2 regions of the Micromonospora sp. HM134 genome follow, and region 1 is predicted to be linked to the other one. Evidence: riboswitches for the same ligand, from Rfam matches in the RefSeq annotation. Region 1 holds a riboswitch; the other holds the start of a gene.
What was found. Region 1 has a riboswitch for S-adenosylmethionine ahead of FJK98_RS18825 (ABC transporter substrate-binding protein). Riboswitches for the same ligand answer to the same signal wherever they lie in the genome.
Positions count from the first base shown of each region.

Region 2: it holds a riboswitch for S-adenosylmethionine, as region 1 does, so the genes downstream of both, thrC (threonine synthase) here and FJK98_RS18825 (ABC transporter substrate-binding protein) in region 1, are expected to answer to the same signal.

Region 1 is NZ_CP041061.1:4,398,753-4,410,165, reverse strand. Features, by position in the region: gene FJK98_RS18870 (YafY family protein) at 1-622, shown strand, start outside; gene FJK98_RS18865 (YafY family protein) at 619-1,623, shown strand; gene FJK98_RS18860 (hypothetical protein) at 1,632-1,877, shown strand; gene tatA (Sec-independent protein translocase subunit TatA) at 2,092-2,421, shown strand; gene tatC (twin-arginine translocase subunit TatC) at 2,440-3,393, shown strand; gene FJK98_RS18845 (hypothetical protein) at 3,456-3,788, opposite strand; gene FJK98_RS18840 (hypothetical protein) at 4,189-4,686, shown strand; gene FJK98_RS18835 (amino acid ABC transporter ATP-binding protein) at 4,734-5,483, opposite strand; gene FJK98_RS18830 (amino acid ABC transporter permease) at 5,480-6,277, opposite strand; gene FJK98_RS18825 (ABC transporter substrate-binding protein) at 6,320-7,216, opposite strand; SAM riboswitch class IV at 7,491-7,603, opposite strand; gene FJK98_RS18820 (helix-turn-helix domain-containing protein) at 7,671-8,066, opposite strand; gene FJK98_RS18815 (SDR family oxidoreductase) at 8,187-9,035, shown strand; gene FJK98_RS18810 (RNA 2'-phosphotransferase) at 9,125-9,661, shown strand; gene FJK98_RS18805 (GAF and ANTAR domain-containing protein) at 9,859-10,605, shown strand; gene FJK98_RS18800 (GAF and ANTAR domain-containing protein) at 10,581-11,312, opposite strand.
Region 2 is NZ_CP041061.1:6,877,650-6,889,062, forward strand. Features, by position in the region: gene FJK98_RS29930 (GNAT family N-acetyltransferase) at 1-446, opposite strand, end outside; gene thrC (threonine synthase) at 836-2,122, opposite strand; SAM riboswitch class I at 2,131-2,264, opposite strand; gene FJK98_RS29940 (hypothetical protein) at 2,542-3,285, shown strand; gene FJK98_RS29945 (DoxX family protein) at 3,341-3,790, opposite strand; gene FJK98_RS29950 (hypothetical protein) at 4,778-6,595, shown strand; gene FJK98_RS29955 (ABC transporter permease) at 6,708-7,964, opposite strand; gene FJK98_RS29960 (ABC transporter ATP-binding protein) at 7,961-8,647, opposite strand; gene FJK98_RS29965 (peptidoglycan-binding protein) at 8,670-9,839, opposite strand; gene FJK98_RS33420 (hypothetical protein) at 9,836-10,384, opposite strand; gene FJK98_RS29975 (response regulator transcription factor) at 10,510-11,166, shown strand; gene FJK98_RS29980 (HAMP domain-containing sensor histidine kinase) at 11,163-11,413, shown strand, end outside.

The DNA.
Region 1 (11,413 bases):
CGCGGCCGGCGTCGACGTCGACCCGCAGGCCACCCTGGGGCTGGAGCCGATGGTCACCGTCGACCCGTCGTTCGCCCCGCTCACCGCCGCCGCCCGGGACCGCCGCGAGGTCACCTTCGACTACCGGGTGCCCGACCGGGACGCGCCGACCCGCCGCCGGTTGCAGCCGTGGGGCGTGGTCTGCTGGCGGGGCCGCTGGTACGTCGTGGGCCACGACCGGGACCGGGCGGCGACCCGCTGCTTCCGGCTGTCCCGGGTGACCGGCGCGGTCCGGGTCACCGGTGCCCCCGGCGGCTACGAGCCACCGGCCGGCGTCGACCTGATCTCGCACGTGGCCACCTGGTCCGGGCCGGTCGAGCGGACCGGCCGGGCGACCGTGCTGGCCGCCCCCGGGCGGGCCGCCGGGCTGCGCCGGTGGGCGGTGCAGAGCGTGCCCGGCCCCGACGGCGACCGGCTGGTGCTGCCCTACGCCGATCCGGAGTCGCTGGCCGGCCAGCTCGTCGGCTACGGCCCGGACGTCCGGGTCCTGGACCCACCCGAGGTACGTGACGCGGTGATCCAACGGCTCAAGGAGATCGCCGCCCGGCACGACGAGCTGGCCGTGGCCGGGGGTGCCCGGTGACCCGCCCCGCCGCGCGCACCTCCGCCGACCGGCTGGCCCGGCTGCTGAACCTGGTGCCCTACCTGCTGGCCCGGCCGGGCATCGAGATCGCCGAGGCGGCCGGCGACCTGGGCGTCACCGAACGGCAGCTGCGCGAGGACCTGGAGCTGCTCTGGGTCTGCGGGCTGCCCGGTTACGGCCCGGGTGACCTGATCGACATGGCCTTCGACGGTGACCGGGTGACCATCACCTACGACGCCGGCATCGACCGGCCGCTGCGGCTCACCCCGGACGAGGCGCTGGCCCTGGTGGTGGCGCTGCGGATGCTCGCCGAGACGCCCGGGGTGGCCAACCGGGAGGCCGTCGAGCGGGCCCTGGCCAAGATCGAGAACGCGGCCGGTGACCTGGTCGGCGCCCCGGTGGCCGTCCGGCTGCCCGGCGAGAGCCAGCGGGTGCAGGAACTGCGGGCCGCGGTCGAGCGGCGGCGGGCGCTGCGGATCACCTACTACACCGCCGCCCGGGACGAGAGCACCGACCGCGTCATCGACCCGCTGCGGATGCTCATGGTCGACGGCCGGGCGTACGTCGAGGCGTGGTGCCGCCGCGCCGAGGCGGTCCGGTTGTTCCGGGCCGACCGGATCGACGCGGTCGTCGAGCTGGACGAGCCGGCCGTCGTGCCGCCGCAGGCCCGCCCGCACGACCTGCGGCAGGGGGTGTTCCAGCCGTCACCGGACCTGCCGCTGATCACCCTGCGGATCGGCCGGGGGGAGCGGTGGATCACCGAGTACTACCCGTGTGAGCGGGTCGAGGTCGACGGCGACCACTGGCTGGTGTCGCTGCGGGTGACCGATCTCGACTGGGCCCGCCGCTTCGTGCTCGGGCTCGGCCCGGACGTCACCGTCCTCGCCCCGGTCGAGCTGGCCACCCAGGTACGCGCCCAGGCCACCGCCGCGTTGGAGGCGTACGCGACGCCCGGCGGCCTCGGCCGGCCCGGCGGGCGCGGTGACGTCCCGGTAGGCTGACCGCCGTGGTGAAGTGGATCGTTCTGGCGGTGCTGCTGTTCGCGCTTGTCGTGTTGGCCCTGGCGGTCCGTCCGGTGCTGGTGCGACTGCCCCGGCTACGCCGGGCGGCGGTGGCGTTGCAGCGTCGCCAGGCCGACGCCGAGACGCTGCGGCACAGCGCCGAGGCGTTGCAGGAGCGGGCCGAAGCGCTCCAGCGGCAGACCGAGACGACCCAGCAGCGGCTCGAACTGATCAAGGCCAAGCGCGGCAAGTGATCGACGGCGGTCGGTGGGCCGCCCGCCCGGTGCCCGTCCGGAGTCCGTTTCACGCAGCTCTGCACCCGTCCAGGTGGTTGACGGGACGCTCGCAGGTGGTCAAGACTTCACCGGCCGGGCCGCATCAGCGGTGGCCCGGCGGGTGGCAGCAGCCCGTCACGCACGTACGATGGGCTCCGACACACCCTTCGACACAGAGCGACTGGAGCTTCCCATGGGTGCCCTCAAGCCGTGGCACATCGCCGTACTCGTGGTCGTGCTGATCCTGCTGTTCGGCGCGAAGCGGCTCCCCGACGCGGCCCGCTCGCTCGGCCGTTCGTTGCGGATCATCAAGGCGGAGACCAAGAGCCTGGCCGACGACGACCGCGACCTGGCCGAGAAGGCCGACGCGCAGGCCGGCTACCAGCCGCTGCCGCCCCAGCAGCAGCCCGTGCAGCAGCAGCCGTACGCGCCGCAGCCCCAGCAGCAGTACGCCCCGCCGCAGGCTCCGCAGCAGCCGGTCGCCCCGCCGGTCGACCCGGTGCAGCGCGTCCGCGACAACTGACCGAAGGGCCCGATCACCGTGGCCTTCGCGCTCCGTAAACGCGGCCCCAGCACCTTCGAACGGGCCTCCGACGGTTCCATGACGCTCATGGAGCATGTCCGCGAGCTGCGCAACCGGCTGTTCCGCGCCTCGCTGGCGATCGTGGTGGGTCTGATCGTGGGTTTCTGGCTCGCACAGCCCGCGTTCGATCTGCTCAAGGAGCCGTACTGCCAGCTGCCCGGTGCCCTCGACGCGTCGGGGGAGTGCCAGCAGTTCCTCCAGTTGTCACCGGCGGACGGCTTCATCCTCAAGCTGAAGCTGGCACTCTGGATCGGCCTGATCGTCGGCGCGCCGGTCTGGCTCTACCAGCTGTGGGCGTTCATCGCGCCCGGTCTGCACCGGCACGAACGCAAGTGGGCGTACGTCTTCGTGTCGATCGCGGCGCCGCTGTTCGCCGCCGGGGCGGTCCTGGCCTACCTGGTGGTGGACAAGGGTCTCGCGTTCCTGATGGAGTCCGGTGTCACCGGGCTGTCGACCCAGCTCGAGGTGACCCGCTACATCTCGTTCGTCACGAACATGATCCTGTTGTTCGGGGTGGCGTTCGAGTTCCCGCTGATCCTGTTGATGCTCAACTTCACCGGTGTGGCGAGCGCGAAGCGCCTGCTGAGCTGGTGGCGGGCGGTCATCTTCATCTGCTTCGCCTTCGCCGCGATCGCCACTCCGGACCCGGGCCCGTTCGGCATGACCCTGCTGGCCCTCTCGCTGTCCCTGCTGTACTTCGTCGCGGTCGGGGTGGCCTTCGTCAACGACCGGCGCAGGAAGCGGCGCGACGGCTCCTACGCGGGGCTGAGCGACGACGAGGTGTCGCCGCTGGAGTTGGACGACGATCCGGTGGTGGCCACGCCGGAGCTGGAGTTGTCCGAGCCGGTGCACGCCTCCGAGCCGGTGGCGCCGCCCAAACCGATCGACCGCCGCTACGACGACATGACCTGACGGCGTAGCCGTCGCGGGCCCCTGACGGTGTTGCCGTCGGGGGCCCGATCCGTAGGGCGAGATCAACGCGGAGTTGTGCCGACCCGATCGTCGTGTTCGCGGTCCTCCAGCGCCTCCAACAAGAACCTCAGTTCGGATGCCCGCCGTTGGCCGCTGCCGGTCAGTTCGTAGGCCCGGTGCCGATCGTCCTCCCGTACACCCACCAAGCCTTTTCGTCGCAGCCGGTCCAGGGAGCGGGTGATGTTCCCGTCCGGCAGTCGGACCCCGGCCTTTTCGACAGTGGCGCGCGCTAATTCGCTGAATCGTGCGGGCTGATCCGCGAGGCAGAGGATAACGAGTGCCTCCCAACGGTGGGAGAACAATTTGTCCAGGTTGCGAAGATATTCGAATTTCACGCGCTAACCCCCGTGTGAACGCGATGTGTCACGTACGCCAGTTCCATTTCTGGTCGTTCGTGCACCCCATGCAACCCGGGCGCCTGCGCCCTGTCAAGCGCGGCGGGGTGCACCGGGACCGTGTCCGACCCCGCCAGCCGCGCCAATCCTGCCCGATTGGCGCTGGTGCGGGCGGTTATCGCCGTACCCGCCCCGCGTCCGGCGTTTCGAGCCAAGGGTTTGACCGGACTCTGCTGCTCCTGGGCACACACAGAGTGTGCGTCCGATCGCGCCGTAGATTCCACGACTGCCGTACCGATAGACCTTTGGTGTCCATCGGACTTGACGCCACCGGCCGGCTGGCGGGCGTACGACCGCAAACCGGCGATGGCGTCCACGAATAGTGGCGGAGGAAGTCACCATGAACGGAAAACTGATGTCCAGGCGTCGCGTGGCCCGAATGCTCGCTATCGTTCCTGCGGTTGCGGCGGCGGTAGTGGTGGCCCCGGCGGTGGCGCAGGCTGCGTGCACCTCTCCGACCTTTTCGGTCTATCCGGGTTCCGGCATCTCGAACGTGCGTTACGGCCAGGTGGACTTCCACTTCACCGCGTGCAGCAATCAGGCCCCGTCAGCCTGGGCCGCCTCCGTCGGCACCGCACAGGTCAACTCGACGGGCAAGAATCTCGGATTCTTCATCGACGGGGTGTCGATCCCGACCGACTCGATCGGCTCGTCGACCAGGTACTGGACCGGCAAGATCGCAGCCAGCACCTGCACGCCACGGGTGGGCTTCCCGTGCTCGCGCTCGTACTCGATGACGGTGAAGTTCAGCGCCTCCCTCGACCGCTTTGGCAACCCCCAGATCTACATGGGGACCCGCTCCGCTCCCACCGGGATGGCGCTGTTCACCACCCCCTGATCCGAGCCGGCGACCGGAGCGGGTGCTCCGGTCGCCGGCCGGCGTGCTCACAGCACCTGGGACAGGAAGCGGCGCAGCCGGGGGTGCTGCGGCGTCTCGAAGACCGCCTCCGGTGCGCCGGCCTCCAACACGACGCCGTGGTCCATGAACGCGACGGTGTCGGCGACCGAGCGGGCGAAGCCCATCTCGTGGGTGACCACCACCATCGTCATGCCCCCGGCGGCAAGGTCGGCCATCACCCCGAGCACCCCCTTGACCAGTTCCGGGTCCAGCGCCGAGGTGGCCTCGTCGAAGAGCATCACCTGGGGTTGCAGGGCCAGCGCACGGGCGATGGCGACCCGCTGCTGCTGCCCGCCGGAGAGGTGGGCGGGCCGGGAGTCGGCCTTGGCGGCGAGGCCGACCAGCGCCAACTGGGTCCGGGCCAGCGCGACCGCCTCCTCCTCCGGCAGCTTCTTGAGGCGGCGCAACGCCAGGGTGATGTTGCGCAGCACGGTCATGTGCGGGAACAGGTTGAACTGCTGGAAGACCATGCCGACGCGTTGCCGCAGGGCGTCCGGGTCGTCGCGCAGCACGCTGCGCCCGTCGAGCAGGACGTCACCGGCGTCCGGTTCGATCAGCCGGTTGACGGTGCGCAGCAGGGTGGACTTGCCGGAGCCGGACGGGCCGATGACGCAGGCCGTCGCGCCCCGGGCGACGTCCAGGTCGACGCCGCGCAGCACCCGGTTCGCCCCGAAGGCCAGGTGCACGTCGCGGACGGCGAGGCTGACCGGGGTGGTGGTCACGGTGCCGGCGGTCATCGGGGGTCCTCCCGGTCGGAACGCGGTTGCGGCAGGGCGGTCCCGCCGGCCAGGGCCAGCCCACCGTCGTCGTCGGGGTCGACGGTGACCGCCCGGCCCCGGCGCAGCCGGCGGTCGATGGCGTTGACCGCGTGCGTCAGCGGCACGGTCAGCAGCAGGTAGCACAGGCCGGCCAGCAGCAGCGCCGACTGGTTGCCGGTGTTGGCCGCGTAGTCCTGCCCGATCCGGAACAGTTCCCGCTGGCTGGCCAGCAGGCCGAGGAAGTAGACCAGGCTGGAGTCCTTGATCAGCGCGATCAGCTGGTTCACCCAGGCCGGCAGCACCCGGCGTACCCCCTGCGGGACGATGACCAGGCGCATCGCCTCAGCCCAGGAGAACCCGAGCGCGCGGGCCCCCTCCAGTTGCGCCGCCTCCACGCTCTGGATGCCGGAGCGGAAGATCTCCCCGATGTACGCGGCGGCGATCAGCGACAGCGCGAGGATGCCCAGCGGGTACGGGTTGGGGCCCCACACCTGCATGCCGAGCGGGGCCAGGCCGACACCGATCAGCAGGATGGTGGCGGCGGCCGGCAGGCCCCGGAACACGTCGGTGTAGACCCGGGCCGGCCACCGCAACCATCGGGTACGGGAGATGCCCGCCACGGCCAGCGCCATGCCCAGCACCGAGCCGAGCAGGGCGGCGGAGACCGCCAGGATCAGCGTGTTGGGCAGCCCGACGGTCAGCATCTCGGGCAGTGCCTCGCGCATGGAGTCCCCGTCGAAGAAGGTCTCCCACAGGGTGCTCAACGGATCCATCGTGTTTCTCCTACCGCCCCGCTCGCTGGTCTGGTCGTACCGTCAGGAGGTGGCCGACGCCGACGGCGTCGCCGCGCCCGGGGCGGTGACGTCGCCGCTGCCGGGGGTGAAGCCGGCCGGGATCGGCCGCCCCGGGTAGTACTGCTGCTGGAGCCGGGTCCAGGTGCCGTCGGCGATGACCTCGTCGAGGCCCTTGTTCAGCGCCTCGCGCAGCGCGTCGTTGCCCCTGGCGACGGCGTACGCGGTGGGGGCGGGGCTCAGTTCCGTGGCCGCCACCGTGATCTTGCCGTTGCTGTCGGCGGCCGATTTCTCGCCGATCTCGGCCGGGGCGATCCAGGCGTCGGCGGTGCCGGCCTTGAGCTGGTTGATCGCCCCGTTGTAGTCGGGCACCCGCACCGGGTCGAGCTTGCGCGAGGTGGCGTAGTCGTCCTGCACGGTGCCCTGCACGACCACCACCCGCTTGCCGGCGAGCTGGTCGAAGCCGGTGAGCGGGGAGCCGGCCGGCACGTCGAGGCCGAAGTAGCCGAAGTCGTACCCGTTGCCGAAGTCGACGGTCTTGCGGCGGGCCTCGGTGACGGTGATCGAGGAACTGCCGACGTCGAACTTGCGGTTGTTGACCTGGGAGAGCAGCGCCGAGAAGTCGGTGCCGACGAACTCGACCTTCAACCCGACCCGGTCGGCGACGGCGACGAGCAGGTCGTTGTCGAAGCCGGTGAACCTGCCGTCCTTGAGGTAGACGTTCGGTGGGGCGTCGGTGAGCGTGCCGGCGCGCAGCACCCCCGGCTGGAGCAGGCCGTACGGGTTGTCGGCCGGCTCGGAGTCACCGCCGCAGGCGGTCAGCGCGGTGCCGGCGAGCAGGGCGGCGACGCCGAGCGCGGCGACCCGGGTCAGGAGGGCACGGGTCGGTCGAGGTGTGGGCAGGGCAGGAAGGAATCGCACGGGTTTCTCCGGAATGGGATCGGGCGGCGGACGCGCGCCGCCGACGGGATGCCCACCGGGCACCCCGCTGGAGGTGTTACGGGAAAGGGAGTCGACTAGCGGGGGCGACAGGAGTCGCTGTGCACCCGCATGAGGTCGACGTGCCGGCGTCTGACCAGCCGAACGCCGACGGACCGTACGCCGGGCCGGGGCGTGCGGGTCACGCCGTCGCCGGGTGGGGCGGGTGGGTGGTGCGACACGGGGTCCTCCCTGATCGGTGTCGACCTGGGTGACCAGGCCACGCTTGCACCGGGCCGTTCACCGGTGCCTGGTCCTCACCCGGAGCACCCCACCGTGGCGGAGGGTTGCCGGCCAGCGAGCCGGGGCTTGACGCTGGCGCTCATGACCTGCCCGAAATCTAGCAGCAGCGACCGGCCGGTCGTCCACCCGTTATGACGGCCCTCACGTCCGCCCCTTACCGGCGGGTGGGCCGCGTGGTGGCCGGCGGGCGGCGTAGGACCCCGGCGTCGTAGCGGACCCGGGCCGCCTGCACCTCGGCCAGGTGGGTGGTGGCCCAGGCTTCCAGGCCGGAGACCAGGTCGAGCAGGCTGCGGCCCAGGTCGGTGAGGGCGTAGTCGACCCGGGGCGGGACGCTGGCGTGCACGGTGCGGGTGACCAGGCCGTCGCGCTCCAGCCCGCGCAGGGTCTGGGTGAGCATCTTCTGGCTGATCCCGTCGATGTGCCCGGCCAGTTCGCCGTAGCGCCGCTCGCCGTCGGCGAGGGTGAGCACGACCAGCACGCTCCACCGGTCGCCGATCCGGTCGATGACCTGCCGGCTGCCGCAGTCGCGCTGGAACGGGTCAGGTCGCATCCCTTTACTCTCCATCAGTGTGTCACAAACTTCAAGGTGCCTACTCTCCGTCGGGAAGTATCGGCTCCCACCTGCGTGTTGGCCCGTACGACAAGAGCACGCCACCCGAAGGAGAGCGCCATGTCCGTCGTCGTCACCGGGGCCACCGGCCACCTGGGCCGCCTGATCGTCGAATCCCTGCTGCGCCGGGGCGTACCCGCCGGGCAGATCGTGGCCCTCGGCCGCACCGTGGACCGGCTCGCCGACCTCGCCGACCGTGGTGTCGAGGTCCGGGCGGCCGACTACACCGACCCCGACTCGCTGCGCGCCGCCCTCACCGACGCCGAGAAGCTGATGTTCGTCTCCGGCAGCGAGGTCGGCCAGCGGGTGCCCCAGCACCACAACGTGATCGAGGCCGCCCGGCAGGCCGGCGTCGGTCTGGTCGTCTACACCAGCATCGCCCACGCCGACACCTCCGACCTGCTGCTGGCCGCCGAACACCGGGCCACCGAGGAGGAACTGCGCGCCTCCGGACTGCCGTACGTGCTGCTGCGCAACAGCTGGTACCTGGAGAACTACACCGGTCAGCTGGCCAGCTACCTGGCCCACGGGGTCGCCGGGTCGGCCGGCGACGGCCGGGTCAGCGCCGCCACCCGGGCCGACTACGCCGAGGCCGCCGCCGAGGTGCTCACCACCGAGGGACACGCCGGTCAGGTCTACGAGCTGGGCGGCGAGGCGTTCACCATGACCGAGCTGGCCGCCGAGGTGTCCCGGCAGAGTGGACAGGACGTCCGCTACACCGACCTGCCGGTGCCGGCGTACACCGACCTGCTCGTCTCGGCCGGGCTGCCCGAGCCGTACGCCGCCACCCTGGCCGACGCCGACCGGGGCATCGCCCGGGGTGCGCTGTACGTGCCCGTGGAGCACCTGGAGAAGCTGCTCGGACGCCGTCCCACCAGCCTGGCCGAGGCGATCCGCGCCGTCCGCTGACCCCCGACCCGCCCGCCCCGGCGACCCCCTGGCGGGCGGGTCGGGATAACCGGTGGAGCGTCCCCGCCGCCCACCCGACAATGCTCGACATGGATCACCAGACGCTGGTGCGGGTCAGCAAGCGGATCTCGCTGGCGCTGCGGCACCAACCGGCCCGGTTCGGCCTCACCCCCGATCCGGGGGGCTGGGTGTCCGTCGTCGACCTGCTGGCAGCCCTGCGGATCGACCGGGCCGACCTCGACTCCGTGGTCACCGGCAACGACAAGCAGCGCTTCGCGGTGATCCGGGACGCCGACGGGGTCGAGCGCATCCGGGCCAACCAGGGCCACTCGTACCCGGTCGACCTGGGGTTGACCGCCGCCCCGCCGCCGCCCCGGCTCTTCCACGGCACCGGGGCCACCGCGCTCGGCTCGATCCGGGCCACCGGGCTGCACCGGGGCGGTCGGCACCACGTACACCTGTCGTCGGACGTGGCGACGGCCCGGCGGGTCGGGGCCCGCCGGGGTGGCGCGGTGGTGGTGCTGACCGTCGACGCGGCGGCCATGGCCCGCGACGGGCACGCCTTCTACCGCAGCGCCAACGGCGTGTGGCTCACCGACGCGGTGCCGCCGGCCTATCTGATCTGATCACCCCGGTCGCGGCGGCCACGACGCCAGCGGGTACGCCGGGCGGTTCACTCCGGCGGCGGGTAAGGTGCGGATGTCGTGCCTCGGGGCGGCCCGGCGAGCCGGACCAGACGCCGTGGCCGAAGGTCGACACCGCTGCCGCCACCACGCGTCCCCCGCCGTAGCGCGAGGGACGCCCGCCGGGAAGGGACCGCGCGATGGCACCGCTCCCGCTGAGCCCGCAGGACGCCCTGGTCGAACTCAGTCGGATCCGACTCGACGAGGCCAGCCTGGACGAGGTGCTGCAGCTGATCGCCGACCTGGCCCGGCGCAGCCTGCCCGGGGTGGCCGAGGTGTCGGTGACCCTGCTGCGCGGTGGCAGCCCGCAGAGCGTCGCCGTCACCGGCGACGTCGCGCTCCTGCTCGACGAGTGGCAGTACCGGCAGGGCCACGGGCCGTGTCTGGACGCCGCCATCACCGGCGACACCCTACTCGTGTCCGACACCGCCACCGAGGAACGCTGGCCGGCCTGGGCAGCCCGGGCGGTCGACGGGGGCATCGGCAGTACGCTCGCCATCGGCCTGCCGATCCAGGAGGCGGTGGTCGGCGCCCTCAACCTCTACGGGCCCACCCCGCGCGCCTTCGACGCCGAATCGGTCGAGCTGGCCCGGACCTTCGCCGCGTACGCGGCGGTGGCCCTGGCCAACGCCCATCTCTACGCCAGCACCGCCTCGCTGGCCGAGCAGATGCGGGCGGCGATGGAGAGCCGGGCCGTGATCGAGCAGGCGAAGGGCATCATCATGGGCCAACGCCGGTGCACGGCCGACGAGGCGTTCGGCATTCTCGCCCGGCTCTCCCAGGACACCAACCGCAGCCTGCGGGACGTCGCCGCCGCACTCGTCGGCCGGGCCACCAGCCCGACGCACTCAGCTTCCGCGAGTCACTGGTCCGGCCGGGTGGGCTGACCGGACGCAGGCTCGACGACCTGTTGTACCAGAGCCTCCGCCACGTCCCGCAGCTTACGGTTGGAGTTCTGTGACACCCGGGCCAGCAGGGCGAACGCCTCGTCGGCCGTGCACCGGCGTTGGCCCATGATGATGCCCTTGGCCTGCTCGATCACGGCGCGGTTGCGCATGGCCTCCTGCATCTGCTCGGCCAGCGAGGCGGTGCTGTCGTAGAGATGGGCGTTGGCCAGGGCCACCGCGGCGTGGCCGGCGAACGTCCGGGCGGGGTCGGCCACCCGGCTGAAGGCGTCCGGCCGGGTGCCGTAGACGTTCAGCGCGCCGACCATCGCCTCCTGGATCGGCAGGCCGAGGGACATCGAGGAGAGCACCCCCGTCGTGCGGGCCCGCGCCGCCCACTCCGGCCAGCGACGCTCGTCGGTCATGTCCGCGATGATCAGCACGGTGCCCGTGGTGGCCGCGTCCAGGCACGGGCCGCGACCGTGCTCGTACTGCCACTGGTCGAGGCGGAGCGCGAGGTCACCGGTGTGGGCAGCGGTGTGCGCCGCGGTGCCGTGGACCAGGGTCACCGAGACCTCGGCGGCTCCCGGGATGCTGTCCCTGGTCACCTCGGCGATCCGGAACAGGACGGCGTCGAGGTCCATCTCGGCGTGGCGGATGGCGCCCAACCGGAGGACAGCCTCGGTGATGTCCAGTGGTGACTGCGGCATATCGTCTGACGTCCTTGCGAACCGGCGCAAACCTGCCGGTAGGCCCGGCAGCGCGTGACGAGCGGTCCTCACCAGGGGGCCGCAGGTGCGGCCACCCGGGA
Region 2 (11,413 bases), 2.5 Mb from region 1:
GCCGCGAAGGCGGCCCCGGGAAACTCCCGCCCCACCCCCACCGGTGTCGCCCCGGCCGGCTCGTCCGGCAGCGGGGTCACGGCGGAGCCGACCACCCGCTTGCAGCCGGCCTCCCGGAGCAGCCGCCGGGCGTGGGCGAACAACGCCCGTCCCACCCCGCGCCGCCGGTACGCCGGGTCCACCGCCAGCTCGATGCTGGCGTTCTCGGTGTTGTCCAGCAGGTGCAGGTTGACCCGGACCCAACCGACGGGCACCCCGTCGAGCCGGGCCACCGACCACCGGGTGTCGATGCCGGGCATCGGGTGCCACAGCGGTGCCTCGAACCGTCGCCGGCACAGCGGCGGCAGGTCGGGGGATTCCGTCGCCTCGACCGCGGCGGCGATCCGGTAGGCCGCGTCGAGGGTGGGCTGATCGGTCCGGTCGATCGTCGCGATGTCCAGGGCCACGCCGCGAGTCTTTCCCGTGTACGACATCGGGGGCCAGCGGATTTCCGCTGGCCCCCGATTCACGTTGGTCGGGAGGGACGTTCGCACAACGCCTCCGGCGTTGGGTCGTAAGAACTTGAAAAGTCTCCGGCGAAAGCCCTCCCGCACGGAGCATCTTCCGCCGCCCGGTTCCTGCCGTCAAGTCCTTCCCGGTGGGTTTTCACCACTCACCGCGAAAACCCGGTCACCCAGAGATCCACTCGGACCGCCCTGCGCCACGATCGACACAACGGGGCCGAAGAGGCGGTGTCCCGACGCGCAGACACCGCAACGCGCGCCCCGGTGAGTCGATCATCGGGGCGGTGGCGGGGAACGACGCGCGGCGGGCAGCGGGTGGCGCGCAGGAGGGGTCAGGAGAGGAGGCCGGCGTCGCGGGCGGCGCGCAGGGACGGCTTGATCCGGTGGGTGGGGCCGACCTGGCCGGCGACCGCGTCGATGGTCTTCAGGCCCTCGCCGGTGTTGAAGACGACCGTCTCGGCGGTCGGGTCGAGCCGGCCGGACTCGACCAGCTTGCGCAGCACCGCCACGGTCACCCCGCCGGCCGTCTCGGCGAAGACGCCGGTGGTACGGGCCAGCAGCCGGATGCCGGCGCGGATCTCGTCGTCGTCGACGTACTCCATCCAGCCGCCGGTACGCCGCACGGCCTCCAGGGCGTACAGGCCGGCGGCGGGGTCGCCGATGTTGAGGGACTTGGCGATGCCGGTCGGCCGGACCGGGGTGATGGTGTCGGTGTCGGCGTGCAGGGCGGCGGCGATCGGGTTGCAACCGGCCGACTGGGCGCCGAACACCGTCCAGCCGCCGGCCGGGGCCTCGACCAGGCCGATCTCGACCAGCTCGGTGAACGCCTTGTCGATCTTGGTGAGCAGTTCGCCGGAGGCCATCGGGATGACCACCTGGGCCGGGATCCGCCAGCCGAGCTGCTCGGCCACCTCGTACCCGAGGGTCTTGGAGCCCTCGGCGTAGTAGGGCCGGACGTTGACGTTGACGAAGGCGGTGTCCTCGAACTCGTCGGTCTCCACCAGCTCGCCGCAGAGCCGGTTCACGTCGTCGTACGAGCCGTCGATGGCGACCAGGTCGCCGCCGTAGACGGCGGTGGTGATCACCTTGCCCTGCTCCAGGTCGCCCGGGATGAAGACCACCGAGGGCGCGCCGGCACGGGCCGCGTGGGCGGCCACCGAGTTGGCCAGGTTGCCGGTCGAGGCGCAGGCGAACCGCTGGAAGCCGAGCGCCTTCGCGGCGGTGAGCGCCACCGAGACCACCCGGTCCTTGAACGAGTGGGTCGGGTTGGCGCTGTCGTCCTTGACCCACAGCGGCGCGCTGATGCCCAGCTCGGCGGCGAGGTTGGGCGCCGCCACCAGCGGGGTCAGCCCCGGGTCGAGGGTGACCCGGGTGGCCGGGTCCTGGCCGGCGGGCAGGAGGGCGGCGTACCGCCAGATGTTCTGCGGGCCGGCCTCGATCTGCTCCCGGGTGACGCGCGCCAGCACGGCGGCGTCGTAGTCGACCTCCAGAGGGCCGAAACACTCGTAACAGGCGTGCTGCGCGGCGAGCGGGTAGCGCGCGGAGCAGGCGCGGCAGACCAGGGCGCGGGCGGGGCTGGCGGCGGTGTCGATACCGGGGGCGGCGAGCGTCGACGTCATGTCGATTCCTCTCATCTTTCCCCGCATCGCACCCTGCGGCGGGGACGGAATTGGCACCTGCCCCGCCGGAAGCTCAGCGATGAGCGCGGGGTGGTTGCCGGGGCGTCGTCGGGCCGTATCCCTCAGCCCCTCTGGATGAGGTATGCAGTTGTGAGGCCGAGTCTAGGCAGCTTCGCGGCCATCGCCCAGCCGGCTTCCCACGGTGTGAGCCATCCCGCTGCCGGGCACCGGCCGGGCACCCCGGCCGGCACCGATGTTTCGGGGAAGTTACCAGCTCAACACGCCCGTACGCACCGGGCGGAGAAAGCCGTACGCCGGCCCCCCGGTCGGCCCCTGACCGCGCTCCGACAGGCCGGCCCGGGCCGGCCATGGAGCCGATGACCGGTATTGCCATCGATCAGTACGGTGCGGGTCACCTGATGTCGAGAGAGGACCCCCCGGCCATGCGACGGATCCCGTTGAGCCTCACCAGCCTCGCCCTGGTCTGCCTGCTCACCGCGTGCGGGGGTGAGCAGGGCACGACGGACGGGGCGGCGCCCACGGTCGGCCCGTCCACCGGGCCCTCCACCGCGTCGGTGCTGAACGCGGCCACGCCCGAGCCGACGCCCACCAGCGCCGAGCCGACCCCGCAGAAGAAGATCGCCCCCAGCACCGCCCCGGCGGCCACCACCACCGCCCCGGCACCGGTGGTCAAGGCCCCGCTGACCTGTGCCCATCTGGCGGGCGCGAAGCTCGGCAGCAGCAAGACGCCCTACAACGGCTACCCGGACTACCTGCCACTGACCGAGGGGCAGTGGTCGGGCGAGGACGGCGCGACCGTGACGCTCCAGAAGCCCTGCGGCATCGGCGACCTCGACGGCGACGGCGCGGACGACGCGGTCGGCGTGGTCTCGCTCAACTCCGGGGGCAGTGGCACCTTCTACACCGTCGCGGTGTGGCGCAACAACGGCGGTATGCCGGTGTTCCGGGCGCTGTCCGACCTCGGCGACCGGACCCCGGTCGTGTCGGTCAGCGTGGCCGGGCGGCGGGCCACCGTGGTCTGGTTGACCCGCAGCCCCAGCCGGGGCATGGCCGAGCTGGACATCAAGCGCACGTCGGTCTACAAGCTCTCCGGCAGCACGCTCACCGAGGTGAGCCACACCGACGCCCCCTACAACCCCTGACCGGGCGCGTCGCCGGGGCCGCCTCGTCGAGGCTCCGGCGACGCGGGTCAGTGCGTCAGACCGGCACCGAGCTGGGCTCGGACACCGGGGCCGCCGGGGCGTCGGAACGCCGGCGGGTGAGCAGCGTGTCGAGCGCCCAGGAACCCGGGCCGAGCACCGCGATCAGCAGGAACGACCAGCAGAACAGCGCGGACAGCTCCCCGCCGTTGCGCAGCGGCAGCAGGCCCTCCGGCTGGTGCACCACGAAGTAGGCGTACGCCATCGAGCCGGACGCGAGCAGCGCCGCGGGCCGGGTGAAGAGGCCGGCCAGCACCAGCGCGCCGCAGACCAGCTGGATCAGCGCGGCCCACCAGCCCGGCCAGGTGCCGACCGGGACAGCCTTGCCGGTCATCGGGTTGCCGCCGAACAACCCGAAGACCGACGACAGGCCGTGCAGCGTGAACAGCAGGCCGATGACGATGCGGTACAGGGACAGGGTCGGCCCGCCGAGCCGAGAGACGTTCATGGGAACCTCCATGGAAGGGATTACGTCCCACCATGATGAGGCATCGAAGAAGTTAAATCGATAAATTCTTTGTTACTGGGAAGATCCCGTTGCGAGACAATACCCCACCCCTCGCGGCCCGGGTCGCCCGCCCGTCGCGCCGACGCCGATCCGGCCGGCGACATCCGACGCGCGCCCGGCATCCACCCGCCGCCGCACCCGCACCGACCGACCCCCGGCCGGCCGGCACGGCAACGGAACGTAATGATTGTTAACTATGAATGAACTGTCATCAAATTCATACGCCATGTTTATGGTAAATGAATATGCGCACAATTCGCGTAGCCTCCGGCGGTTGCGTCGCCGCACCGCAGTCCGGCCCGACCGCCACACCCCCGGCGACGCGGACGGCGCAACTCCCCGACCCCCGCACCGAGCGGCACCGCCACACCACTGCCGCCCGACGTGCACGTCCGCTGATCGCGCCGGCAGGCGTGGAGCCCTGCCAACCGCCCCGGCGGCAGCCGACGCCCACGACCGTCCGCCCCGGTCCGCGCGCCGGCTTCGGACGACAGCAACCGGTTGGCGCGGTATTTCCGGGAAACCCCGAAAGCCGGACCCATCAGCAATGTTCGCGGCACCCGCGCCGCGCGCCCGGCGTCCCGTCCGGGCAGCCGCCCACCGCCCCGATCCACCCACCGGGCAGTTCAAGAATCCTTAACAACCCGCATCGCAGTAATGACCGCCGTAATACGTTAATCTCGTCACCACGTTACGCCCGGAACTGCTGAACCACCCCCGGACTCATCAGCAACCGCACCGCACCCCGACCGGCCCGTGATTCTCGTGCCGGCAATTTTCCATTCCCACCGGACGATGCAACACGGTCGGCCGGCGCGGCAATTCCGTGCGTCACGTCGATTATCCATCCCCCCTGGTCGAGAGCGGTCCGGCCGCTCCCCGTCCCCGCTGACGCCACCTCGACCGGTATTCACGGAAAGGACCACCGTGCGACGTCGACCACCCCTGCCGTCACGACTGCTACCCGCATTCGGCATCCTGATTCTGCTACCCCTTCTCGCCACCCCGGCCAGCGCCGACACCCGGCCCGAATCGGTACGGCTGCTCGCCAAGGCCGCCGCCGACGAGTGTTTCGCCGGGGTCGGCGTCGACTATCCCCCCGGACCGCCCTGCGCCGAGGGACGACCCAAGGTCAACCAGTCGTACGTCTGGGGGCTCGCCCAGGCCGGCCGGCGGCTCTGGTTCGGCACCGGGGCCAACGTGCTCTGCCTCAAGCCCGAGGGCTACCAGGTCCGCGAGCCGATCCTCAACGACGACTACGTCTGCGAGTTCGGCCAGAGCCAGCCGGCCCGGGGCAACCCCAGCCTGCCGGCCACCCTCGGTGACCACCGCACCCCCGAGGTCTTCACCTACGACCTGGCCGCCGAACGGCTCACCGAACGCACCGCCGACATCACGTCCGCCTCCCCGACCGACGCGAACCTGCTCAGGACGACCGCCGGGCTGCGCAGCGCCGCCGCCCACCAGGGAGTCGTGCTGCTCGGCGGGCCGAGCGTGGTCGGCGGGGTGAACGTGTTCGCCTTCGACACCGTCACCGGCCGGTACCTCGGATCGACCAACCTCTCCGTGTACGAGAACATCCGGCACTGGGTGGTGGCCGGCGGCGTGCTCTACGCCGGGGTCGGACTGGGCGCCAACGGCGGCGAGGCGGGCAAGGTGCTGCGCTGGACCGGCGACCGCACCACCCCGTTCGCGTTCACCGAGGTCGCCGACCTGCCCACCCAGGTCGCCGACCTCACCGAACACCAGGGCCGGCTCTACGTCTCCACCTGGCCCAAGGCGATCGTCGACGGCTCGGCGGCCGGGCGCGCCGCAGCCGGCGGCCTCCCGGCGGCGTACCCGGCCGGCCCGTCGTACGCCGACGTCGGCGAGCAGGCACCCCGCGCCGGCGGCGTCCCGGCGGCGCGCGCCGACGCCGGTGATGGCACCGACCCGGCCGACCTGGCCGGGATCTGGATGAGCCCGCCGCTGGCGGCCGGCGCGCCCGGACTGAACCCGGAGGACGCCGGCAGTTGGGCGCAGGTCTGGTCGGCCGCCGACTACGAGCCGGACCCGGTGGTCCGCCGGGCGTACGCCCTCGGTGGGCTCGCCTCCTTCGGCGGCCGGCTCTACTGGGGCACCATGCACGTGCCGTTGCAGGCGACCGCCCTGCACGTGTCGGTGTACCCGCCGCGCAGCCCGGCACAGCTCCAGGCCACCGTGCAGAACACCCAGCGGGCGTTCGCCGTCTTCCGAGGCCAGGACCTCGGCGGTACGCGCGAACGGGTCGAGACCCTCTACGGCGAGTCGACGTTGCCGGCGTACGACCCGGCCGCGAACAACGGCGGCGGGGCGTGGGCCCCGGCACCCACCGGGTCGACCCCGGTCTACGGCGGTTCCGGCTTCGGCGACCCGTTCAACCTGTACGCCTGGAAGATGGCGGTGGCCGGCGGCCGGCTCTACGTCGGCACCATGGACTTCGCCTACATCTCGCTGGACGGTGAGCTGCCCACGCCCCCGGCCGGCACGGCGACCAGCCCGCCGACCTTCGGGGCGGACCTGTGGTCGTTCGACGCGCCCGGCCGGCCGGCCCGCGCGGTCGACACCGGCGGCTTCGGCAACCCGCTCAACCAGGGCGTCCGCACCATGGTGGTGGACGGTTCCACGCTCTACCTCGGGATGGCGAACCCGATGAACCTGCGTACCGACCCGACGCCCGGCGTGCCGAAGGGCGGCTGGGAGCTGATCCGGGTGAGCCGACGCTGACCCGGGCCGGCTGATCGTGGCCCGGCGGACGGTACGGTCCCCACCGTCCGCCGGGCCACCCGACGCGGCCCGACCCGCCCGTCCGGGGCGTCCGGCGGGCGGGTCGGGGCGGTCACGGGGTGGCGAGGGCCTCGGTGGGGGCGAGCCGGCTGGCCCGGATCGCCGGGTAGAGCCCGGCCAGCGCGCCGATGCCGATGGTCGCCCCGATGCCGCCGGCCACCACCCAGAGCGGCACCACCGTCGGCCAGCTCTGTGAGCTGGCGTAGCCGGCGGTGACCAGGCCGCCGAGCAGCACCCCACCCAGCCCGCCCAGGGCGGACAGCAGCAGCGACTCGGCGAGGAACTGGGTGCGGATCTGCCCCCGGGTGGCGCCCAACGACCGCCGCAGCCCGATCTCGGCCCGCCGCTCGATCACCGAGATGACCATGGTGTTGGCCACCCCGACCCCGCCGACCAGCAACGCCACCGCGCCCAGGCCGAGCAGCAGGCCGGTGAACGCCTCGTCGGTGGCCTGCCGGGCGGCGAGCGCGTCCGACGGCCGGGACACCTGGATCTCGTTGGACTGTTCCGGGTTGGCCGTCGCCGCCAGCACCGCCCGGACGGCCTCGACGTGCTGCTCGGCCGAGCGGGTGTAGATCCGGGTCGGGTGCCCGTCCAGGCCCAGGTAGGTGGTCGCCGCCGACCAGCCGACCAGCGCCGACGAGTCGAGTTCCGGCGCGAGCGGGACCGGTTGCAGGATGCCGATCACGGTGAACCACCGCCCGTCCAGGTAGACCTGGATGTCCGGCCCGGCCGCGCCGAGCCCGAGCCGCTCGGCGGCCACCGACCCGAGGACCGTGGCCGGATACCGCGCGGTGGCCTCGTTGAGCCACGTCCCGCTGGCCAGCGCACCGCCGACGGTGTCGAGCAGGTCCAGCTCCACCGCCTGGGTGCCGAGGCCACCGGTCTGCGCCGCCGGAATCCGGTCCGACCGGTAGACCGGCATGTCGGCGAGCTGGGCGGTGGCCGACACCTGGCGTACCGGGCCGATCCGGCTGATCATGCCGACCGCCTCGACCGGCAGTTGGGCGTCCGCGCCGAACAGGGTGCTGCCCGGCGCGACGGTGAGCAGGTTGGTGCCGAGGGCGGCCAGCGTCCGGTCCAGGTCGGCCCGGGACGACGAGGAGATGCCGACCACGCTGATCATCGCCGCGATGCCGATGGCGATGCCCAGGGCGGACAGGAACGCCCGCAACGGCCGGGTCCGCAGCCCCACTCCGCCGACCCGCAGCACGTCCCGTGGGCTCAGCCGGGCCGGCCGCAGCCGCTCCGGCCGCCCGGCACCGGTCCGCGGCGTCCCGGTGGTCGGCCGTACCGGTGTCGTGGTCATCGTGGTACCCCCTCGGTCGGCGCGGCGGAGTCCGCCACGATCAGCCCGTCGCGCATCTGCACCTGCCGGGGCAGGCTCGCCGCGATCTCGCGGTCGTGGGTGATCACCACGATGGTGGTGCCGGCCGCGTGCAGCTCGTGCAGCAGCTCCATCACCCCGGCGCCGGAGCTGGAGTCGAGGTTGCCGGTCGGCTCGTCGGCCAGCAGCAGCGGCGGTTCGCCGACCACCGCCCGGGCGATCGCCGCCCGCTGCCGCTCGCCGCCGGAGAGCTGGTGCGGCCGGTGGTCCAGCCGGTGCCCCAGGCCGACCCGTCGCAGCGCCGCCTCCGCCCGCCGCCGCCGCTCCCGCCGGGGCACCCCGGCATAGAGCAGGCCGTCCGCCACGTTCTCCACCAGGGGTACGCCGGCAGCCAGGTGGAACTGCTGGAACACGAAGCCGATCCGGCTGGCCCGCAACGCGGACAGCTCCCGGTCGGACAACCGGGCGGCGTCGTACCCGTCGATGTGGACCGCGCCCGACGTGGGCCGGTCCAGCGTGCCGATCACGTTGAGCATGGTGGACTTCCCCGATCCGGACGGGCCGACGATGGCCACCAGGGCACCCCGGTCGACGGTCATCGAGACCCCGCCGAGGGCGGCGACCGTGTCGCCGTAGCGTTTCGTCACGTCGCGCAGCTCGACCACGGGGTGGGCGACCCCTGCCGGTTCAGTCACCGGGCATCCCCACGGTCAGCCCCTCGGTGACCGCCCCGCCGGAGACCTCCACCCGGCCGTCGGCGAACAGGCCGGTACGCACCGCCACGATCCGGGTGCCGCCCTCCTCGACCACCTCCAGCCCGTAGCCGCCCTCGGCGAGGGTGAGCAGCGCCGCCACCGGGACGGTGAGCACGTCGGCGCGTTCCGAGGCGACGAGGCCGACGTCGACCGCCGCCTTGTCGTAGCCGGCCAGGGCCTTGGCGTCGTTCCCGGTGATGGTCACCTCGATCTTGGTGTCGGTCTCCGCGTCCTTGCCGGTGGTCGCCGCCGAGGTCTGCACCACCGTCTCGACCGTGTCGACCCGGCCGGTGCTGCGGGTGCCGTCGGGCAGCGTGATGGTCACCTCCGCGCCCTTGCGGGCCAGCCGCTGGTCCTCGACGTCGAGGGTGCAGGTGACCAGCCGGGCCGTGCCGGTGGTCGAGAGGACCACCTTGCCCGCGCCGACGGTGTCGCCCACCTCCACGCCATGGCTCTCCACCCGGACCTCGCCGGGGGCGTAGACGATCCGGGCCGGCTCGACCTGGCCGGTCTCGGGCAGGCCAAGGTCCTCCTGCCAGTCCCGGACCGCGTCGGCGGTCGCCGAGGTGAAGTCCTCGTCGACGGTGAAGCCGGTGTGCCCGAGCGCGGCGAGGTTCTGCTCGAACTGCTTGACGTCGGTGCCGCTGACCCCGGAGCGCAGCATCCGGTACGCCGGCAGGCCGCCGTAGAGCAGCACCACCGGTTCGTCGTCGATCCGGTAGAGCGCCTTGCCCCGCTTGACCGTCGCGCCGCCCTCGGCGAGCCAGGTGACCGTCCCGCCCAGTCGGCTGTCCCGGGCGCGCGGGGTGCCGTACCCCAGTTCGCCGTTCTTGGTCTCCCGGTCGACCAGGTTCTGCCGGGTGACGGTGGTGGTCGCCGGTGGCCGGCGGTCGAGCGAGGCCGACCGGTCGGCGTGGCCGCCGCTGGCGAAGGTGACCGCCGTGCCCGCCACCGCCACCACGAGCAGCCCCGCCGCGCCGAGCAGGAACCCCGGTCGCGGGCGTCGCCGCCGGGCCGGTGACGGCTGCGCCCCGACGGCGGACGATCCGACGGCGGCCGGTGCGTCGGTGGGCGGCTCGGTGGGCCGGGGTGTGCCGGTCATGACGTCCCCCGGCGTTCACCCAGGTTGGGCACGGTCTCCCGGCACTTGTCGAACGCGGTCCGCACCGCCGGGTCCTTGAGGTCGATGTTGGCCCGGCCGGGCTGGATGCGCCCGTCGGCGGACGGGTCGGGGAAGTTCGGCACGCCGTTCTCCCGCATACACCGGGCCAGCTTGCGCACCTGCTCGACCTGGCCGGCGTCGAGCTGCCGGGGCTGCCCGCCGTTGGGGGCGTACTCGCGGCACTGCTGGAGCGCCGCCTGCACCTTCGCCGGGTCGACGTCGCCGCCGAAGTCGAACCGTGGCCCGTTCTGCCCCGGCTGCGGGTCCGGCACGTCGAGCCCCTGCTCGCGCAGGCACGCGGTGAACTTGAGCTGGCGTTCCTCGTCGCTCATCCCGGCGGCGGCGGACAGCGAGGGCGTCGTGTCGCCCCCACCACCGGCGCTGGCCACCCCGGGATCGTCGTCGCCACCGGACTGGCAGCCGCTCACGGCCAGGGCCGCCACCACGGGCAGGGCCAGGAGCAGGCGTAGCGGATGTCGTCGCATCGTTGGTCTCCCTTCCGGCCGGCAGAGAGCCGGCATTAGGGATAACTCAACTCCTGAGGCGGTATCCAGGGCGTAAGCGGCGACGTTAACGCGGTGGTTATCCCCGCATGGGTGAGGATGGAACGGTGCGCGTACTGGTGTGCGAGGACGAGAAACTGCTCGCGGACGCGATCGCCGAATGGCTGCGCCGGGAGGCGTTCGCGGTCGACGTGGCGTACGACGGCGACGCGGCCCTGGAACGCATCGGTGTCAACGGGTACGACGTGGTCGTGCTCGACCGGGACCTGCCCGTCGTGCACGGCGACGACGTGTGCCGGGCACTGGTCCGCGCCGAGCGGGACACCCGGGTGCTGATGCTGACCGCTGCCGCCGCCGTCCGGGAACGGGTCGCCGGCCTGGCCATCGGGGCCGACGACTACCTCACCAAGCCGTTCGCGTTCGTCGAGTTGAGCGCCCGGGTGCACGCGCTGACCCGGCGCACCCGGCCGGCCGCCCCGCCGAAGCTGACCCGGGCCGGGATCGTCCTGGACCCGTCCCGGCTGGAGGTCACCCGGGACGGGCACTTCGTACCGTTGTCCCGTAAGGAGTTCGGCGTGCTGGCCGAGCTGCTGCGCGCCGACGGCGCGGTGGTCTCCGCCGAGGAGCTGCTGGAACGGGCCTGGGACGAGCACATCGACCCGATGACCAACGTGCTGCGGGTCACCGTGATGAAGTTGCGCCGCAAGCTCGGCGACCCGCCGGTCATCGAGACGGTGCCCGGGGTGGGATACCAGATCCGATGAGGAAACCGACCATCCGGGCCAGGCTGACCCTCATCTACGGCGGCCTGTTCCTGCTCGCCGGCACGGTGCTGCTCGCCGTGACGTACGTGCTGGTCGACCAGCGGCTCGCCCACGGTCTCGGGTTCAACCTGCGCGGCACCGGCGGCAAGGAGTCGATCTCGCTGCCGCAGGGCACGCAGATCAACGCCAACCAGGCCGAACACCTGCGCGACATCGTCCGGCAGGTGCAGGACGACGCCCGCCGCGA